4 regions of the Mesorhizobium sp. WSM4815 genome follow, and region 3 is predicted to be linked to each of the others. Evidence: predicted binding sites of a transcription regulator. Region 3 holds the regulator's gene; each other region holds the start of a gene.
What was found. Region 3 encodes PhoB, which activates phosphate uptake and scavenging genes when phosphate is short. Its sites were predicted from a motif close to TGTCATNNANCTGTCAT; they were not measured.
Positions count from the first base shown of each region.

Region 1: AC0L2B_RS29020 (PhoX family protein) is a predicted target of PhoB. The motif match lies at 1,837-1,853, and genes of this name have one in related genera.
Region 2: AC0L2B_RS22640 (esterase-like activity of phytase family protein) is a predicted target of PhoB. The motif match lies at 1,849-1,865, and genes of this name have one in related genera.
Region 4: phnF (phosphonate metabolism transcriptional regulator PhnF) is a predicted target of PhoB. The motif match lies at 1,650-1,666, and genes of this name have one in related genera.

Region 1 is NZ_JBVVQS010000102.1:49,944-54,154, reverse strand. Features, by position in the region: gene AC0L2B_RS29020 (PhoX family protein) at 1-1,768, opposite strand, end outside; gene AC0L2B_RS29015 (hypothetical protein) at 1,973-2,311, shown strand; gene AC0L2B_RS29010 (phosphatase PAP2 family protein) at 2,430-3,131, shown strand; gene AC0L2B_RS29005 (helix-turn-helix domain-containing protein) at 3,331-3,600, shown strand; gene AC0L2B_RS29000 (SulP family inorganic anion transporter) at 3,723-4,211, shown strand, end outside.
Region 2 is NZ_JBVVQS010000098.1:303,469-307,679, reverse strand. Features, by position in the region: gene AC0L2B_RS22640 (esterase-like activity of phytase family protein) at 1-1,789, opposite strand, end outside; gene AC0L2B_RS22635 (glycoside hydrolase family 25 protein) at 1,940-2,956, opposite strand; gene AC0L2B_RS22630 (hypothetical protein) at 3,175-3,423, opposite strand; gene AC0L2B_RS22625 (GFA family protein) at 3,608-4,006, opposite strand; gene AC0L2B_RS22620 (alpha/beta fold hydrolase) at 4,191-4,211, opposite strand, start outside.
Region 3 is NZ_JBVVQS010000099.1:161,144-165,354, reverse strand. Features, by position in the region: gene pstA (phosphate ABC transporter permease PstA) at 1-654, shown strand, start outside; gene pstB (phosphate ABC transporter ATP-binding protein PstB) at 667-1,482, shown strand; gene phoU (phosphate signaling complex protein PhoU) at 1,518-2,225, shown strand; gene phoB (phosphate regulon transcriptional regulator PhoB) at 2,242-2,931, shown strand; gene AC0L2B_RS23960 (ROK family protein) at 3,209-4,211, opposite strand, start outside.
Region 4 is NZ_JBVVQS010000088.1:11,308-15,518, reverse strand. Features, by position in the region: partial or broken gene AC0L2B_RS10965 (IS1595 family transposase) at 198-755, shown strand; gene phnF (phosphonate metabolism transcriptional regulator PhnF) at 851-1,627, opposite strand; gene phnD (phosphonate ABC transporter substrate-binding protein) at 1,859-2,788, shown strand; gene phnE (phosphonate ABC transporter, permease protein PhnE) at 2,811-3,701, shown strand; gene phnE (phosphonate ABC transporter, permease protein PhnE) at 3,694-4,211, shown strand, end outside.

The sequences.
Region 1 (4,211 bases), on a different contig from region 3:
TCGGCACGCGGAAGAATAGCTTCGAGGTCGCCCGCGCCTCGCCTTCGGTGTCGACCGCCCACAGGCCATCGGTGCGGCCGGTCGCCTTCGGACCCTGGCCATCGGTCGAGACCCAGAGCCGGCCGGCCGCATCGATGGCGCAATTGTCCGGCATGCCGAACCAGCCATTGGCGGTCGTTGCAGTCGAGAAAGTAGCGCCGACTTCGGCCACCGAGGGATCGCCGCATTTCAACATGATTTCCCACTTGCCCTTGGTGGCAGTGAAATCGCCACCGTCCTCAACAATCTCGACGATGTGGCCGAAGGCGTTTTCGGCGCGCGGGTTGGCGGCGTCGACCTGCTCCGTCTTGCGCTTCGAATTGTTGGTCAGCATGACGTAGACCTTGCCGGTCGTCGGGTGGGGCTGAATATCCTCGGGGCGGTCCATCTTGGTGGCGCCGAGAAGATCGGCGGCAAGCCTTGTCCCGATCAGCACGTCGGCCTGGCTGGCAAAGCCGTTCTCGGCGGTCAACGGACCCTGGCCGTGAACGAGCGGCAGCCATTCCAGGGTACCGTCCTCGGCGAATTTGGCGACGTAGAGCGTGCCGTCGTCGAGAAGATCCATGTTGGCGGCGCGGTCCTCGGCGTTGAACTTGCCGGCCGTGACGAATTTGTATGCATAGTCGAAACGCTCGTCGTCACCTTGGTAGAACACCACACGGCCATCCTTGGCGACGATCGATTCAGCGCCCTCATGCTTGAAACGGCCCATGGCAGTGCGCTTCCGCGGCACCGAGGTCGGATCGTTGACGTCGACCTCAACGATCCAGCCGAAGCGATTCGGCTCGTTCGGCTCCTTGCCGATATCGAAGCGGTCGTAATGCGCAGCCCATTCATAGGAGCCGTCGGGAATCCCCAGGCGCTTGTAGTTGGCGGCTTCCTTGTGACCTTCCTGCAGCTCGCCCGAGAAATAGCCGTGTATGTTTTCCTCGGCCATGATGTAGGTGCCCCAGGGCGTGACGCCGCCGGCACAGTTGTTGACGCTGCCGAAGACCTTCGTGCCGGTCGGATCGGCACTGGTCTTGACCCGGTCGTGGCCGGCGACGGGGCCGGACAGCGCCATCTCGGTGTTGGCGGTGATGCGGCGATTGAGCTTGCCGTCGCGCACCACCTGCCATTTGCCTGATACCTTGCGAATTTCGACGATGGTGCCGCCATGCGCGGCTATCTCGATATCGACCTGTTCCTTGCTCAGTGGGGCCTGCTTGGCCTCGCCATCGACGATGCTGACAAGGCCCGGGAACATCAGATGCGGATTGGTGTACTCGTGGTTGACCACCAGCAGGCCGTGCTCGGCCGAGCCGTCTATCGGGAGATAGCCGACATAGTCGTTGTTGTAGCCAAACTGTCTTTCCTGGGCCTGCGCCGACTGTTTTGTCGGATCAAATTCCGGCGAATCGGCAAACAGCGGATCGCCCCAGCGCAACAGCACGTCGGCGTCGTAGCCGGCAGCGACATGGTGCTTGTCGTCGACGCCTGCCTCGACCTCGTCGAAACTGAAGACCGAGCCGCCGCCGGCGCGGGCATCGTCGGCGAGGATCAGCGCGAGCGGGCTGACGGTGGCGGCGATGGCGGTTGCCGCGAGGGATCCCTGCAGAAAACCACGGCGCGAGAATCGCGCGGCGATGATTTCGCCCATCGTCTGGTTGTCAGTGGGATTGGTTCCTGGCCCATCGTTTTCCTCGAGCAGGCTGGTGGGGAAATGGGCGTCGGGGCGATGTTCAGTCATGGGGGCGTGCCTCTGGCTCTTTGGGATGGCTGGAGCGTGTTGCTTGACTGACCGCGTATCGCCAGCAGATCACAGTTTGATGACGTTGCCGACTAATTTCCAGCCCGATTTCATGTCTTTGATCAGGCCGCTTGACCGCGACCGACGCTTCCGAAACAAGATCTGCGGCAGGCGCGCAAGCACTGCGTCGGGAGGAACAAAAAAGTGAGTTTCTGGGGACTGGGGCAGCTCGGCATTTCGACAGTGATCTTCCTGCTGGCGGCGACGGCGGCCAAGCAATGGGGGCTGGCGCCGAGCCTCGGCAAGATCGTTCTGACTCTGGCGCTCTATTCAGCGGGCAATCTGATCATGCTGAGGCTGATCCGTGAATTCGGCATGTCGGTGTCGTTCAGCCTGTCGGCGGTGATCCAACTGGTGTCGGTGAACGTGGTGGCACTGGTGTTCTTCGGCGAGCGCGTCAATTCGTTGCAGGCGACCGGCATCGTGCTCGCCGTCGCAGCGGTGGCGCTGATCACGCTCGGACCCTATCTGCAAAAACTGTAGTTGCGCATGACCCCGAAAATCGGAAACGATTTCGGAAAGGATCATGCGCCAAATCAAAGTGCTACAGCGTCCTTTGCGCGTCCAAAAGGACGCGCGGCGCTGTAAGACGGTTGGCCCGATGAAGAATACCGCAAACAAGCTGCTCAACTGGATCGAATTCCCGGTGCTTTTGGCCGGACTGGTCATCGCCGGCGGGCTGTGGGGGTTCGAGGAACTGATGGAGGTGGCGCGGGACACCACGCCGCACGCCTTCGACACGGAAATCATGCTCGCCTTCCGTGAAGCGGGCCAGCCAGACAATCCGATCGGACCGCCATGGCTGGAAGGGGCGATGCGCGACATTACCAGCCTCGGCAGCGCCATCGTGCTCGGGCTGATCACAGTGGCGGTGATCGTCTATCTGCTGCTGATCCACAAGCCGGGAGCAGCGTTTCTGGTCTTGGTCGCGGTGGCGGGCGGGCAGGCCCTGTCGAGCACGCTGAAGCTCGGAATCGATCGGCCGCGCCCCGACCTGGTCTCGCATCTCGCCGACGTGGCGACGCTTTCGTTTCCAAGCGGCCATGCGATGCTGTCGGCGGTGACATATTTGACGCTGGGCAGCATGGCGTCGCGTTTCCTGCCTGGGCGAACGACCAAGATCTATGTGCTGGCACTTGCCGTGCTGACAGCACTGCTCGTCGGCATCAGCCGCGTCTATCTCGGCGTTCATTGGCCATCGGACGTGCTGGCCGGCTGGTGCGCCGGCTTCGCCTGGGCGATGCTGTGCTGGCTGGTCGCATGGGCGTTCCAGCGATGGCGCGGGCAGACCGCCGGCGCCTGAACCGCCCGTTCCGAACGACGCTGCGCCAATTCTCCTCTAAGTTGCGGCGGCTGGGGCGTGCTGGCCCAGCGGGCGCGCAGGCTCGCCAAGATGCAAACGGCCTGGTGTGCACATGTCTGACATGTGCATGATGATGCTTGAACCATCACAATGATAGTATTATACATGGAATGCAGACTCAGACGGGGGTTTTTAGCCAATGATCACTGCCGCGCAGATGCGCGCCGCAAGGGCTCTGGCCGGCATCGATCAGAAGACGCTCGCCGAGCGCGCCGGGGTTTCGCTTCCAACCATTCAGCGCATGGAAGCGAGCGACGGCGTGGTCAGGGGCGTGGTCGATACGCTGATGAAGGTCATCCAGGCCCTCGACCGGGCCGGCGTGGAGCTGATCGGCGAGAACCAGGCCAGCGAGCGCGGCGGCAGGGGGGTGCGCCTCAAGCCGGTCGTGCCGCAGAACCCGCCAGGCTGAGCCGAAATAGAGTCGCGACGGCGACCGCCGACAGTCCTGCCGACGATCCCGCCGCCTGCTTGGTTTTATGCGTGGCCGCTGTGCACTTTTTGGCGGCATGCATCAGGAGCGGAAGGCAGTCCATGGATCGAACCCAGCGGGCAATTCATCAACCGGCGCAGCCGACATTTTCCGAACTGTTCACGCCGAAGCTGGCGACGGTGCTGCGCGAAGGCTACACATCAGAGCACTTCAAGGCCGATGCCATCGCCGGACTGACCGTGGCCATTGTGGCGCTGCCGCTGTCGATGGCGATCGCGATCGCATCGGGCGTGTCTCCGGAGCGCGGGCTCTACACTTCCATCATTGGCGGTTTCCTCGTCTCGGCTCTGGGCGGCAGCCGTTTCCAGATCGGCGGGCCGGCGGGCGCCTTTATCGTGCTGATGGCGGCAACCGTGGCACGGGTCGGCGTCGACGGGTTGCTGCTGGCGACGATGATGGCCGGCGTCTTGCTGCTCGTCATCGGCTACCTCAGGCTTGGCACCTACATCAAATTCATTCCTTATCCGGTGACGGTCGGCTTCACCGCCGGCATCGCCATCATCATCTTCTCCGGCCAGATCGTCGAGCTG
Region 2 (4,211 bases), on a different contig from region 3:
AGGCCAAGAGCTTGACCTGGCCCTTGGGGTCGTCGGCCCATTCGCGCTGCACGGCCATCACCAGCGTCAGGTCGTCGCCTTCGCCGACCGCGGTGATGCCTTCGAGACCGAAGCGGCTCTGGTGGGCGAGCAGTTCCATCGGGAAGCCGATTTCCTGCTTGATCTCGCCCTTGTCGTCGACGCGCAGGATGGCGTGCGGGACGAGCTTTGCCGGATCGCCTTCATTGGCCAGCCAGAAGCCGCCTTCACCGTCGGCGACAAGACCCTCGATGTCGATCTTCTGTGCAGGATGGCCATCACGCGTGACGATGGTCTTGCCGGTGATCAGCGCCGGCGTCTGGGTGGCATCGATCTCGAAGATCGAGGGCGCGTTGGCGTAGAAAGAGTCCGAGGCAGCGAACAGCTTGCCGGCAGTGTCGCCGGCCGCGAGCGCCGAAAGCGCGCCCCAGCCGAGCGGCGTGCCGTCTGCCGTGGGCTTTGCCGTGATCATCGGGTAAGTGGCGGGACCCTCGGAGCGCTCGTAGATCATCACGTGCGAGCGGGCGAGCCCGTCCTCGACCAGGTCGGCCTCGTTGGCGGTGACCAGGAGATTGCGCGACGGGATCGCGACCAGGCCCTCCGGACCGATGCCGGACGGCAGGATCTGGACAAACCCTGGCTCCGCACCGGTGTCCTTGTAGACGCCGACAACGGAGCCACGCTCCGAAGCGACGAACAGCAGCCTGTCCTCGCCGAACGTGCCGGTCTCGAGACCTTCCGGCTCGACGCCCTTCTTGTTGCGGTCGTCGGGATAATGGCCGGCATTGGCGACCTGGTACTCGAAGGACGAACCGGATTCGTAGAGCACCTCGCCCTTCTTGCTGAAGATCGTGAAACCGCGCGAGCCGCCCTTGTAGTCGCCTTCGTTGGCGACGGCGAGGCGGTCATTGTCGAGCCATTTCACGGCGTCGGGCTCGCGCGCGACATTTTCGATCTTGCCATCGAAGGACAAGGCGCCGTTCTTCCTGGTGTCGATCTTGTCCAGCGTGGCGGAGCCTGCGGAGAAGTGGGTGACGATCGCAGCGGTTTCGGCGTTGACGATGGCGATGTGGTTGTTTTCCTGCAGCGTGACCGCGATCTCGCCGGCCTCGTTGAAGGCAACGAATTCCGGCTCGGGATCTTCCCCAGCGACTTCGGCAATGCCCGCCAGATTGACGGTCTTCATCGTCGCGCAATCAGGCTGGCCTTCGGCAAGCGTGAAAATCCTAAGGTCGCCCGCCGGCATCTGCGGAATTTCTCCGTCGTTCAGATCCTCGTCGCGCTCGTTCTCGATGGCGATGGCCAAAAACTTGCCGTCCTTGCTGAACGCCAGCGAGTCCGGTTGGCCGCCGAGGTCGCAAGTGCTTTCGATCGCCTTGGAGGCAAGATCGATAACGCTGAGGTTGCCCGAAGGCCTGGCTTTGCTTTCCGACGTGTTGACACCGGCCAGAACCTTGCCGCCGATGACCACAACCGAGGTCGGCTCGCCTGCTATCTTGACGATGCCGCCGGCCTTGGCCGCCTTGGGATCGGCGATGTCGATGAAGCCGACCGCACCGAGCGGGCTATCGGAATAAACCAGCGTCATGCCATCTTCGCTCGCCGTGATGATCTCGGACGAAGTCGGCGTGGTCCTCTCGACATCCGCAGGCAGGTTACCGGCGACTGCGAAGCTCGCGACCCGGTTGAACATCATGTCGGCATGGGCCGGCAGCGAAACCGAGGCAGCAAGCGCTGCCGTCAGGACGAAAAGCGCGGAATGGCGGGGCACGGGTGGCGTCTCCTGTTCGAATGGAAGCCACCTGATTGCGGGAACGACATTTCAATGCGATGACGGATCGATGACACTTCCGCGACAGGCGGCCAGGTCCGTCAATATTCACCTCATGCTGGCCTGCGAATGGGCGCTTTCCTCGGCCGCCTACTCCGCCTCGGCCACCATCTGCCGCCCGCCAGCCCAGTTCCGCCAGGCTCTCTCGTCGCCGTGGAAGACGTTGAGGTCGATGCGGCCCCTCACCCCATGCGACAGGCCGGAGCCGGAATACTGCCAGAACACCCATTTGCGGCCGGGATAGACCTTTGACGGGTGCTGTGCCACCGCGCGCAGCCAGAATGGATAGTCCAGAAATGCGCCTCTGAGATTGTCGCGGTAGAAATCAGGCGCGGTGTAGATGATGGCCCGCTGGCCGTAGTGGCGCTCGAGCTTGTCCATGAACACCTGCATCTTCTCCAGCACCTTTTGCCGCGACGGCCGCCGCTTGCAGCTGGATTCGCCGTTCCACTCGACATCGATCACCGGCGGCAAGGCGCCCTCGACCCTCGGCACGTTGCGGATGAACCAGTCAGCCTGCTCACCAGCGGTGCGGCACCAGTAGAAGAAGTGATAGGCGCCGCGTTTGAGGCCGGCGGCGTCGGCATTGCGCCAGTTCTTCCTGAACATCGGGTCGAGATGATCGCCGCCGTCGGTCGCCTTGATGTAGGCGAAGTTCGCGCCCTGCGCGCGCAGCTTGCCCCAGTTCACGTTGCCTTGCCAGCGCGAGACGTCGACGCCGTGAACGGCGAGGTGTCTGGGCGATACCCTGCCGAAATTGATCGGCTTGGCGTCACGGAACCGATAGCGCTGGACCGGCACGGCGAGCATCGGTGCTGCCCGTGCCAGCCGCTTCGGCGCCACCAAGGCAATCGGCTCGACGGGTGGCTCGATGCTTTCGGCAGGCTCCGGAGTGGCCATCGCCACAGTCTGCTCCGTCGCCTCCTCCGGCGCGAAGTCGGGTTCGACATCGGCAGCGCCGACCGACGCCACCGGCGCGGGCGGCCGCACAACCGAACTGGTCGTCTCGCTGGACGGCACTTGCAGCGCGTCGACGCCGGACGTGGACGTGCAGCCGGCAAGGCAAAGTGACGCGATCGAGAAGATGACGACGCCTGATAACCGCATCTGGACCTGTACGCAGAACACAACAGACCGAGGGCAAGACAACGCCGCCGGACAAACCAGTCCGGATTACTAACAAGAAATTACCAACAAAGTTTGAATCAAATTGTTAGGGCAGAGGGGCTGGGCAAGGCGCTCGCTCTATCACCGTAGCGGTGAGAGCCTGGAAACGCTGCAGGACCGAGAGGGCGCGAAGGATCGCGACGCCAGCAGGTCGCTGCCTAGCCGCACAACCATAGATTGTGACAGCTCTCGGCTACCATATGAGCGGGCGGGACGGAGCGGTCGGTGCCAAGGCGATCAGAGTTGGGGCGATCGGTGACGGGATTGACCGGCGCATCATCATCCCGGCGAACCTTTTCTTCGAGCAGCGAGCGAAGCTCGGCCGGCTGCACGCGGTCACGCTCCATCACCAGCTTGACCATCGGATCGCTCAAAAGCTCATCCAGGGTGTTAATTCTGTCGTTCATCCGTCGCCTCCTTCGACTGCCGACCCGCAGGCAATAGATAGGCGGCAATGATGGCTCGCCAATGACGCTTTGCCGACTATCTCGTGTCCCGGACGAAAAAATTTGGGCACGCCTTGTGCTTGATTTCGCCTGCGCTTCGGTTCGCCTGTGCTTCAGTTCGCATGTACTTCAATTCGCCTGTGCTTCAATTCGGCGGTGGGGCGCCTTCATATTGCGGCAGTCCGTCGTCGAGCTGTACCCAGGGCTGCTTCGAGGCGGTCCAGATATGCATTTGTGGCTTGAACACTGAAGGATCGTCGAGCGAGCCGGAGGTGACGCCGATGATGCCGGCGGAATCGCGCCGGGAAAACAGCGTCGTGCCGCAGCGCGAGCAAAAGCCACGCTTGAGATCGGGCGAGGAATTCACCGTCGCCACCGGCCCGTCGATGGTCACGTCGTCGATGCGGAACAGCACGCGGGCGTTGAAGGCCGCGCCCAGCGCCTTCTGGCAAAGCCGGCAATGGCAGACGCGCTCGTTGATCGGCGCGGCCTCAGTGCGGTAGCGCACCGCCCCGCACAGGCAGCCACCCTGATATTTCGCCATTGCCTGAGCCCTCTTTCTGAAGATTGGCAGAAGCTAGCTGCCGGGATAGGAGCGTCAATTGAAAAGCTTTGATGGCGCCATCTTTCGGCGTGATGCGGCAGGCGGGACTTGCGATCAGGCGCGATGCGCAACGAGCGGCGCCGGCCATCTCGCGGGAGACGGCCGGCAGGCACTTGTCAGGCGATCAGTTCGTTTCGCTGATGAC
Region 3 (4,211 bases):
GGATCGTTCCTGACCATGATCGTAACTCTCGCAATCGCCTTCCCGATCGGCGTTTCAGCGGCGATCTATCTTGAGGAATTTGCGCCCAAGAACCGGCTGACGACGATGATCGAAGTGAATATCAACAATCTGGCGGCGGTGCCTTCGATCGTCTTCGGCCTGCTTGGACTTGCCGTATTCCTGAATTTCTTCGGCATGCCGCGCTCAGCCCCGGTGGTCGGCGGCATGGTGCTGGCGCTAATGACCCTGCCGATCATCATTATCGCCTCGCGCGCTTCGCTGCGCGCCGTGCCGCCTTCGATCCGCGAGGCGGCGCTTGGCATCGGAGCGTCCAAGGTCCAGACCGTATTCCATCACGTCCTGCCGCTGGCGATGCCGGGCATCATGACCGGCACCATCCTCGGAATGGCGCATGCGCTGGGCGAAACCGCGCCGTTGCTGATGATCGGCATGGTCGCCTTCATCGTCGACATTCCCGGCGGCTTCACCGATCCCGCGACGATCCTGCCGGTGCAGATTTTCATGTGGGCGGATTTCCCGGAAGCGGGGTTCCAGCAGAAGACTTCGGCGGCGATTTTGATTTTGCTGGTGTTTTTGGTCATCATGAATGCCATCGCGGTGATACTGCGCAGGCGCTTCGAGCGGCGCTGGTAAGGAGTAGAGGATATGAACATCATGACGGAAGCCGGCGTCGAGCAGAAACTGAGCAGCGCAACCAACGCCCCTTCGATCAAGATGAAGGGCGAAAAGGTCTCTGTTCACTACGGCGAGAAGCGAGCTCTGTTCGACGTCGATCTCGATGTCCGCGAGCATCAGGTGACGGCGTTGATCGGCCCATCGGGCTGCGGCAAGTCGACGTTCCTGCGTTGCCTGAACCGAATGAACGACACCATCGATATCGCGCGGGTGAGCGGCAAGATCACGCTCGACGGCGAGGATGTCTACGACCCCAAAATCGATGTCGTCGAGCTGCGAGCTCGCGTCGGCATGGTATTCCAGAAGCCGAACCCGTTCCCGAAGTCGATCTACGAAAACGTCGCCTACGGTCCGCGCATCCACGGCCTGGCCAGGAGCAAGGCCGAGTTGGACGGCATCGTCGAATCGAGCCTGAAGAAGGCCGGCCTGTTCAACGAGGTCAAGGATCGCCTACTCGAGTCGGGAACCGGTCTGTCCGGCGGACAGCAGCAGCGTCTGTGCATTGCGCGCGCCATCGCCGTGTCGCCGGAAGTGATCCTGATGGACGAGCCCTGTTCGGCGCTCGATCCAATCGCCACCGCCCGCGTCGAGGAACTAATCGACGAACTGCGCCAGAATTATACGATCGTCATCGTCACCCATTCGATGCAGCAGGCGGCGCGCGTGTCGCAACGTACGGCGATGTTCCATCTCGGCTATCTGGTCGAGGAGGGCGCGACCGACAAGATGTTCACCAACCCCGACGACAAGCGCACCCAGGACTATATCACCGGCCGGTTCGGCTGAGCGGTCCGGCGAATTTCGAACACGAGGACAGCACCATGGGTGAACACACCGTCGCATCTTTCGACGAGGAACTGGAGCACATCGACCGGCTGATCCGCGACATGGACGAGCTCGCCGCCGCAATGGTCGCAGCCTCGATCCGCGCGTTGCTTGCGTCGGACAATGCGATGGCGCAGCGCGTCGTCTCGGACGACGCCATCATGGATGCGCGGCAGCGCGAACTCGACGACAGCGCCATCACGCTGATCGCCAAGCGGCAGCCGATGGCGCAGGATCTGCGCGCCGTGGTTGGCGCAATCCGCATGGCGGGCGATCTCGAGCGCATCGGCGACCTTGCCAAGAACATAGCCAAGCGGGTCAGCGCAGTCGGGCAGAGCGCGACGCCGCGGAATCTGTCGCACGGTATCGATGCGATGGCGGATCTCGTTCTTGTGCAGCTGCGCGGCGTGGTCGAGCACTATGTGTCGCGCGATGCCGGCGCGTTGAAGGAACTGCGCGCCGACGACCAGAAGATCGACGTGAAATACACGGCGGTTTTTCGCGAGCTCCTGACCTACATGATGGAGGATCCGCGCAACATCACCGCCTGCACGCACCTTCTGTTCTGCGCCAAGAATCTCGAGCGTATCGGCGATCACGTCACCAACATCGCCGAAAACGCCTACTTTGTCGTGACCGGGCAGCAATTGCCGGCGGATCGCCCGAAGCTCGACGAAACGACGATGTCGGCGCCGGCGACATGACAGGAGTGACCGGCCGATGATCGCGCCGCGCATCATGGTGGTGGAGGATGAAGAGCCGCTGGGCGTCCTCCTCCGTTATAATCTGGAATCCGAAGGCTATCAGGTCGAGGTGGTGACGCGCGGCGACGAGGCCGAAATCCGGCTGCAGGAAAACGTGCCCGATCTTTTGGTGCTCGACTGGATGGTGCCGGCGGTTTCCGGCATCGAGCTTTGCCGGCGCCTTCGGGTGCGCCCCGAAACCGAGCGGCTGCCGATCATCATGCTGACCGCGCGCGGCGAGGAGAGCGACCGGGTGCGCGGCCTTTCGACCGGAGCCGACGACTATCTGGTCAAGCCGTTCTCGACACCGGAATTCATGGCCAGGGTCAAGGCGCTGCTGCGCCGCGCCAAGCCGGAAGTGCTGTCCAGCGTGCTCAAGGTCGGCGACATCATGCTCGATCGTGAATCGCACCGGGTCTATCGCAAGAAGAGCGAGATCCGGCTCGGGCCGACCGAATTCCGGCTGCTCGAATTCATGATGCGCCACCCGGGCCGGGTCTTCTCGCGCAGCCAGTTGCTCGACAATGTCTGGGGCGAGACGATCTACATCGACGAGCGCACGGTGGACGTCCATGTCGGCCGGTTGCGCAAGGCGGTCAACAATGGTCGCATGCCCGATGTCATCCGCACCATCCGCGGCGCGGGCTATGCGATCAGGGAAGACTAGGGGATGTGCTGATATTCAGGTGATGCCGGCCTGCAAACGGCGGCTTCCTGCGCTTACCTACAGCGCCGCGCGCCCTGTTGGGCACGCAAAGGACGCTGTAGAACTTTGATTTTGCGCACGACCTTTCCGAAATCGATCTCGATTTCGGGGTCATGCGCGGGCTCACGTACCCAAAAGTACGCTCCGCTCCGGTTCTCGGAACCCACCATTCTCGACTCGGCCTGACCTGAATCTCAACACACCCCAAGTCACGACCCGGGAATCCCTGCCTTCGGATTCAAGCCACGTTCTTTCCGACCGAGCCGGCTCGTGCCTGGATGCTCGGCGCGAAAATCTCCTGGTCGACGAAGCTTAGCGCCCGCATGGCGCAGCCTTCGCGGATCAGCGGCAGCTCGTTCGGCTCGGTGTCGAAGGAAATCGAACCCGAATGCTGGCCGCCGGCGGTCTGGGCGATGGCCTCGCGCAGCGCCGGTTCGATCAGGTCGAAGGCGGCAGCGCTGGCGCCGACCATGGCCACCGGCGCCGGATCGATCAGCGCGAACAGGCTGCCGAGCCCGAAGCCGAGTGCCTCGCCGGCCTTGCGGTAGGCTTCGCGCTCCGGTCCGTCCGTCTCGCGCGCCCGGGCCGCCAGTGCCCGCATCTCGGCGTCGCTGACATCGGCGACCGGCTCGGCGTTCTCGCTCAATTGCCTTGCACTGCGCCAGATGGCGTAGTTGCCGGCATAAGCCTCGACGCAGCCGCGCCGCCCGCAGCGGCAAAGCGCGCCGCCCGGCCGATGGATCATGTGGCCGAATTCGCCGCCCGAGGAGTGGGTGCCGGTGAACAGCTCGCCCTTCAGCACCAGCCCCATACCGATGCCGTGCGAGAGCAGGATGGCGATGAAATCGTCGCGGTAGCGATCCGGGTGGCGCCAGCGCAGCGCCACGGCCATCATGTTGCAGTCGTTCTCCATGATGGCCGGGATGCCGAACTCGCGTTCCAGAATGTCAGCGAAGGCGATGTTCGTCTGCGGCGTGATCGGCGACCACAACATGGCGCGCGCGTGGGAATCGGTGATGCCCTGGATCGCCAGCGCGATGCGGGCGACGCTTTGGACATCGAGGTCGGGATCTTCGAGCCGGCGCCGGACGATGGCGACACATTCGCCGATCAGCGCGTCGCGCGACATGGTCAGCGTGTCCAGCCGGCGCTGTTCCTCGGCGACCACTTGTCCGGCATAATCAATGACGGCGACCGACAGGAAATTCAGCGACAACACGACGGCCAACACCGCAGCGGCT
Region 4 (4,211 bases), on a different contig from region 3:
CGGTCGTGCCGTCAATAGTGTTGGATTCGCAGAGAAGCGTCCCGCCGGGCCTAATGGTTCACTCGCGAGTCACAACGCGACTGGCCGAGCTGTCGCCCGGCAGCGGGCAAGCATTTACCTGCCTTCGACGGAGTTAAGGCAAGAGTCTTGAAAACTTCCGCACCTTGAACGGTACACGCCTAGGTCAGGCGAATAGGGAGAAGGCGCCGGTCATGGCCATGGTGCAGCGGCCGACCGACGTCACGCCCGGCGCTCCGGCCGGTGACGCACGTGCCGCGGTCGTGACGGGTCTTTCGTTGCATGCGGCCGAACGTGCGATTGAAACACAGATCGAAACCACGCGCATTTGATGAGTGATGAGGCGAAGGCATTCATGGCCATAGGCGAGAGTTTGCCAAGCATGAGACCGTGAAGCGTTCCAGCAACGAATATGTTCGCGACACTGTTCACGTCAATTCGGTGGAGGGTTTCAATTCCCGGGTCCGGCGGACGATCGCCGGAGTCTTTCACCAGATCAGCCCGCAACATGCCGACTTGTATTTCCATGAAATCGGCTTTTCTGGTCCCAGCGCGTCGTGTCTGGAAGCGCCGTTCGGAAAACTCGGCACGGCCGGGAAATCATGCGAACTCTCTGGTCACGGGTCCCGCCAGCGCTGCAACTGCCAACTGTCTTTCGCGCCGCCACGGGACGTCAGATGCGCCGAAGCCCCGATGGCGGCATCACCGTCAAATCGGCCGTAGCTGTCTTTGGTTGATAAAGGCCGCGTGTCTGCGGGAACAGTTCTTGTTCCGATCCCTACTCCATTCCAGCTGCTGTGATGGAGCTCTTGACCTGGGCCTTCGACTACAGTCAGTCCTCATTGTTCCGATCGGCGTTTGCCGCTAACGCCTGAAGAAGCTGGCTTGTGTTGTCGATTGAGAACTGAACCCGCTCACTTGCCCAGACTGACTCCGAATACGCGATCGGCACCCCTTTCATGTCGACGTCGACCTTGTTCAGGACGACAATCGGATGCGATTTGGGCTGGACCAGGAGTCGCGCTTCCTCACCTGTCGGCATGCGAACCATGATATTGGTCTTGAGACGGATATAGTCGGCTATGCCGTAGTCCTCCGCCAGCACCTGGGTTGCACCGCGGTGACCGCGGCGTGCCTTGCCGATTCCGGGGAACCGCCTCACTGGGTAATAGATATTGGAGAAGCTGATGACTTCGTCATCCGCGTAGCCTTGGCGGAGGACTCTGTACACGCGCTCGCTCGACGGGAGACGCAAGGCTTCACTCACTTGTGGAGGCGCGGCAATCTCCTCTTCGCGAAGCGTCCGCCCGAAGGGTTCGCGACCTTGTTCGAGCAGATTCTGGGAAAACCGCGTGCGCTCTGACAAACGATAGCTGAGCCGGCTGGTGTCCTGGAGAAAGGTTCCCCGACCATGCTCAACCCGCACGAGCCCCCGGTTTTCCAGCTGAGAAATCGCCCTCCGCACACTATGACGCCCCACTCCAAAGCGCCGCATGAGCTCAGCCTCTGTGGGCAATTGCATTTCGGCGGAAAATCGCCCCGCCTCAATGTCTGCCGCTAACTCCTGCTCAACTATCTGCCATTGGCCGCGCGTCAGCTTGCTCTCCATTCTCGCTTCCATTCACGTCTTATGTCATCGGGCTGATACAACATATGTCCATATTATCCGCCTGACTGGAAAAGTCATTCGAATTCCAAGCTTCGCCGACACCTCATGGCGCTTCGAAGCCAAAGCCGAGTATCATACTTGTCACATGGCTGACACCTCCAGGCGATATTTCTTCATTCGGATGATAATGCATAACATCCGAATGAAGAACGATATGCTCACAGGAGGCGAATGCAGATGAACTTCAATCGTCGTAATCTTCTGGGTGCCATTGTGGGCACGCTGACTCTTTCCATGGCTGGAACCTGTGCATTTGCGCAAGATGGTTGGGACGGCGTCGAACAGCTGAATATCGGCGTCATCCCAAGCGAGAGCGATGGCGCGCTGATGGAGCGCTTCGGGGTACTTGCAACCTATCTCGAAGGGAAGCTCGGCGTGCCGGTGCGCATTCGCCAGGCCACCGACTACGCGGGCGTCATCGAAGCCCTGCGCAGTGGTCAGATCGAATTTGCCCGTTTCGGGCCGGCATCCTATGCGCAAGCGTGGCGCGTTACGAACGGCACCGTGGAGCCGCTCATCAAAGAAGTGAATGTCGACGGCAATTTTGGCTACCATTCGACCATTGTCGTGAATGCGGATAGCCCCTACCGGACAATCGATGACCTGCAAGGTAAGGTCGTTGCTTTTGCGGACCCGAATTCCACCTCCGGATATCTCGCTGCGTCCTTTTTCCTAACGGAGGAAGGCAAGGATCCAAACACGTTCTTCAAGGAGACGATATTTGCCGGCGGCCATGAGCAAGGGATTCTTGCAATGCTCAACGGCACCGTCGATGCGGCAATCACAGGCTGGACTGCGGAAGACGTTCATAAATGCAACGAGATGTCCGGCAAGGGAATGATCGAGGAAGGCGCGTGCCGATTTATCTGGAAGTCGCCGATCCTGCCGAACAGTCTCTGGGCCGCGCATGGCGATATTCCCGATTCTCTCAAAAACGCGTTTTCGGAGGCGATGATCGAACTCAGAACCGCCGCGCCGGATATCTGGAAAGAGTTCACCGACAATGACCCGCTCGGTGGCTATGTGAAGGCGGACCACGCGGATTACGAACCGATCATCCGCATGATCGAGGCGAATCAGCGCAATCGCCGCTCGAATTGACCGGCAACCCGGTTGGCCACCCGTGATCGAGGTTGACGTGTCTGCCCTGCACTCACGCGCTGTCGCTGATTTTGAACGCCTCCGAACCGAGCGGAGGCGTTCTGATCGATGGAGAATGTTCGCCGGCACTGCGCTCTTTGCTTGTGCGATAGCGGGTGCGGCGGTCGTTGGAGAAATCGACCTCGACAAGCTTGCGAGCGGATTTCCAGCTTTCTTCGACTACGTTGCACGAACGCTGCCTGCCATCAGTATTTCGAGCCCGGCAAACGACATTGCCGACTGGTATTGGAATCTGGGCACTTGGCTGAAGCTTATCCTCGACACCGCCCTGATTGCTTTTCTCGGAACCTTGACGGGCGTTGTCGGAGCGACCCTCCTGTGTTTCTTCGCCGCTCGCAATCTCACCCCTTCGCCTACGGTCGCATTCGTGTCGCGGCGCATGCTTGAAATCATGCGCACAATCCCCGATCTCGTATATGCGCTGATTTTCGTTTTCTCCTTCGGCCTTGGCCCGCTGCCGGGCGTCCTCGCGCTTTCCCTGCATTCGGCTGGCGCTCTCGGAAAGCTCTTTTGCGAGGCATGCGAGAACATCAGTCAGCGACCACTGGAGGGCGTGCGGGCATCAGGCGGCAATTGGTTGCACGTGGTACGCTTCGGCGTTCTGCCGCAGGTCCTGCCGAATTTTGCAAGCTACGCCCTGCTGCGATTCGAGATTAACATCCGCGCGGCTTCAGTTCTCGGGCTGGTCGGCGCCGGCGGCATCGGCCAGGAACTCTATTTTGCAATCCGGCAGTTCATCTACACCGACATCAGCGCCATCGTCCTGCTCATCATCGCAACGGTCGTTGCGACCGACATTCTCTGCGAAGCGGTCCGCACGCGTCTGATCGGAAGAGGCCTCTCCCATGGCTGATGCACTTGACGTCAAAGCGAGGATGCTTCGTTCGCGCTATCCGGAGGCTTTCGTCCCCCCGCTTTCCGCACGTCTTCTGACTTGGCTGGGGTTGGGTGCGCTGAGTGCTCTTGTCATTTTCAGCGTCATCTATCTAGGCCTCTCCGCAACGCAATTCTGGGATGGTCTTGGAAAGCTCGGCTTCCTGCTCGGTGCATTCCTCCCACCAAGTCATGGCGGGAACCTCGGGACATTCCTCCACGCTGCGTTGGAGACGCTTGCCATGGCCTTCCTTGGTACGCTCCTGGCGGCCATAGCGGCAGTTCCACTTGGCTTTCTCGGCGCACGCAACGTCGTCGCCAACCGTTTGCTGCATTTCATGACGCGGCGGGGGTTCGATATCTTTCGCGGCGTCGATGTCCTGATATGGGCGCTGCTTTTTGTCAGCGCCGTGGGACTCGGGCCGTTCGCGGGAATTCTGGCAATCGCCGCCAGCGATCTTGGAACACTGTCGAAGCTGTTTTCCGAAGC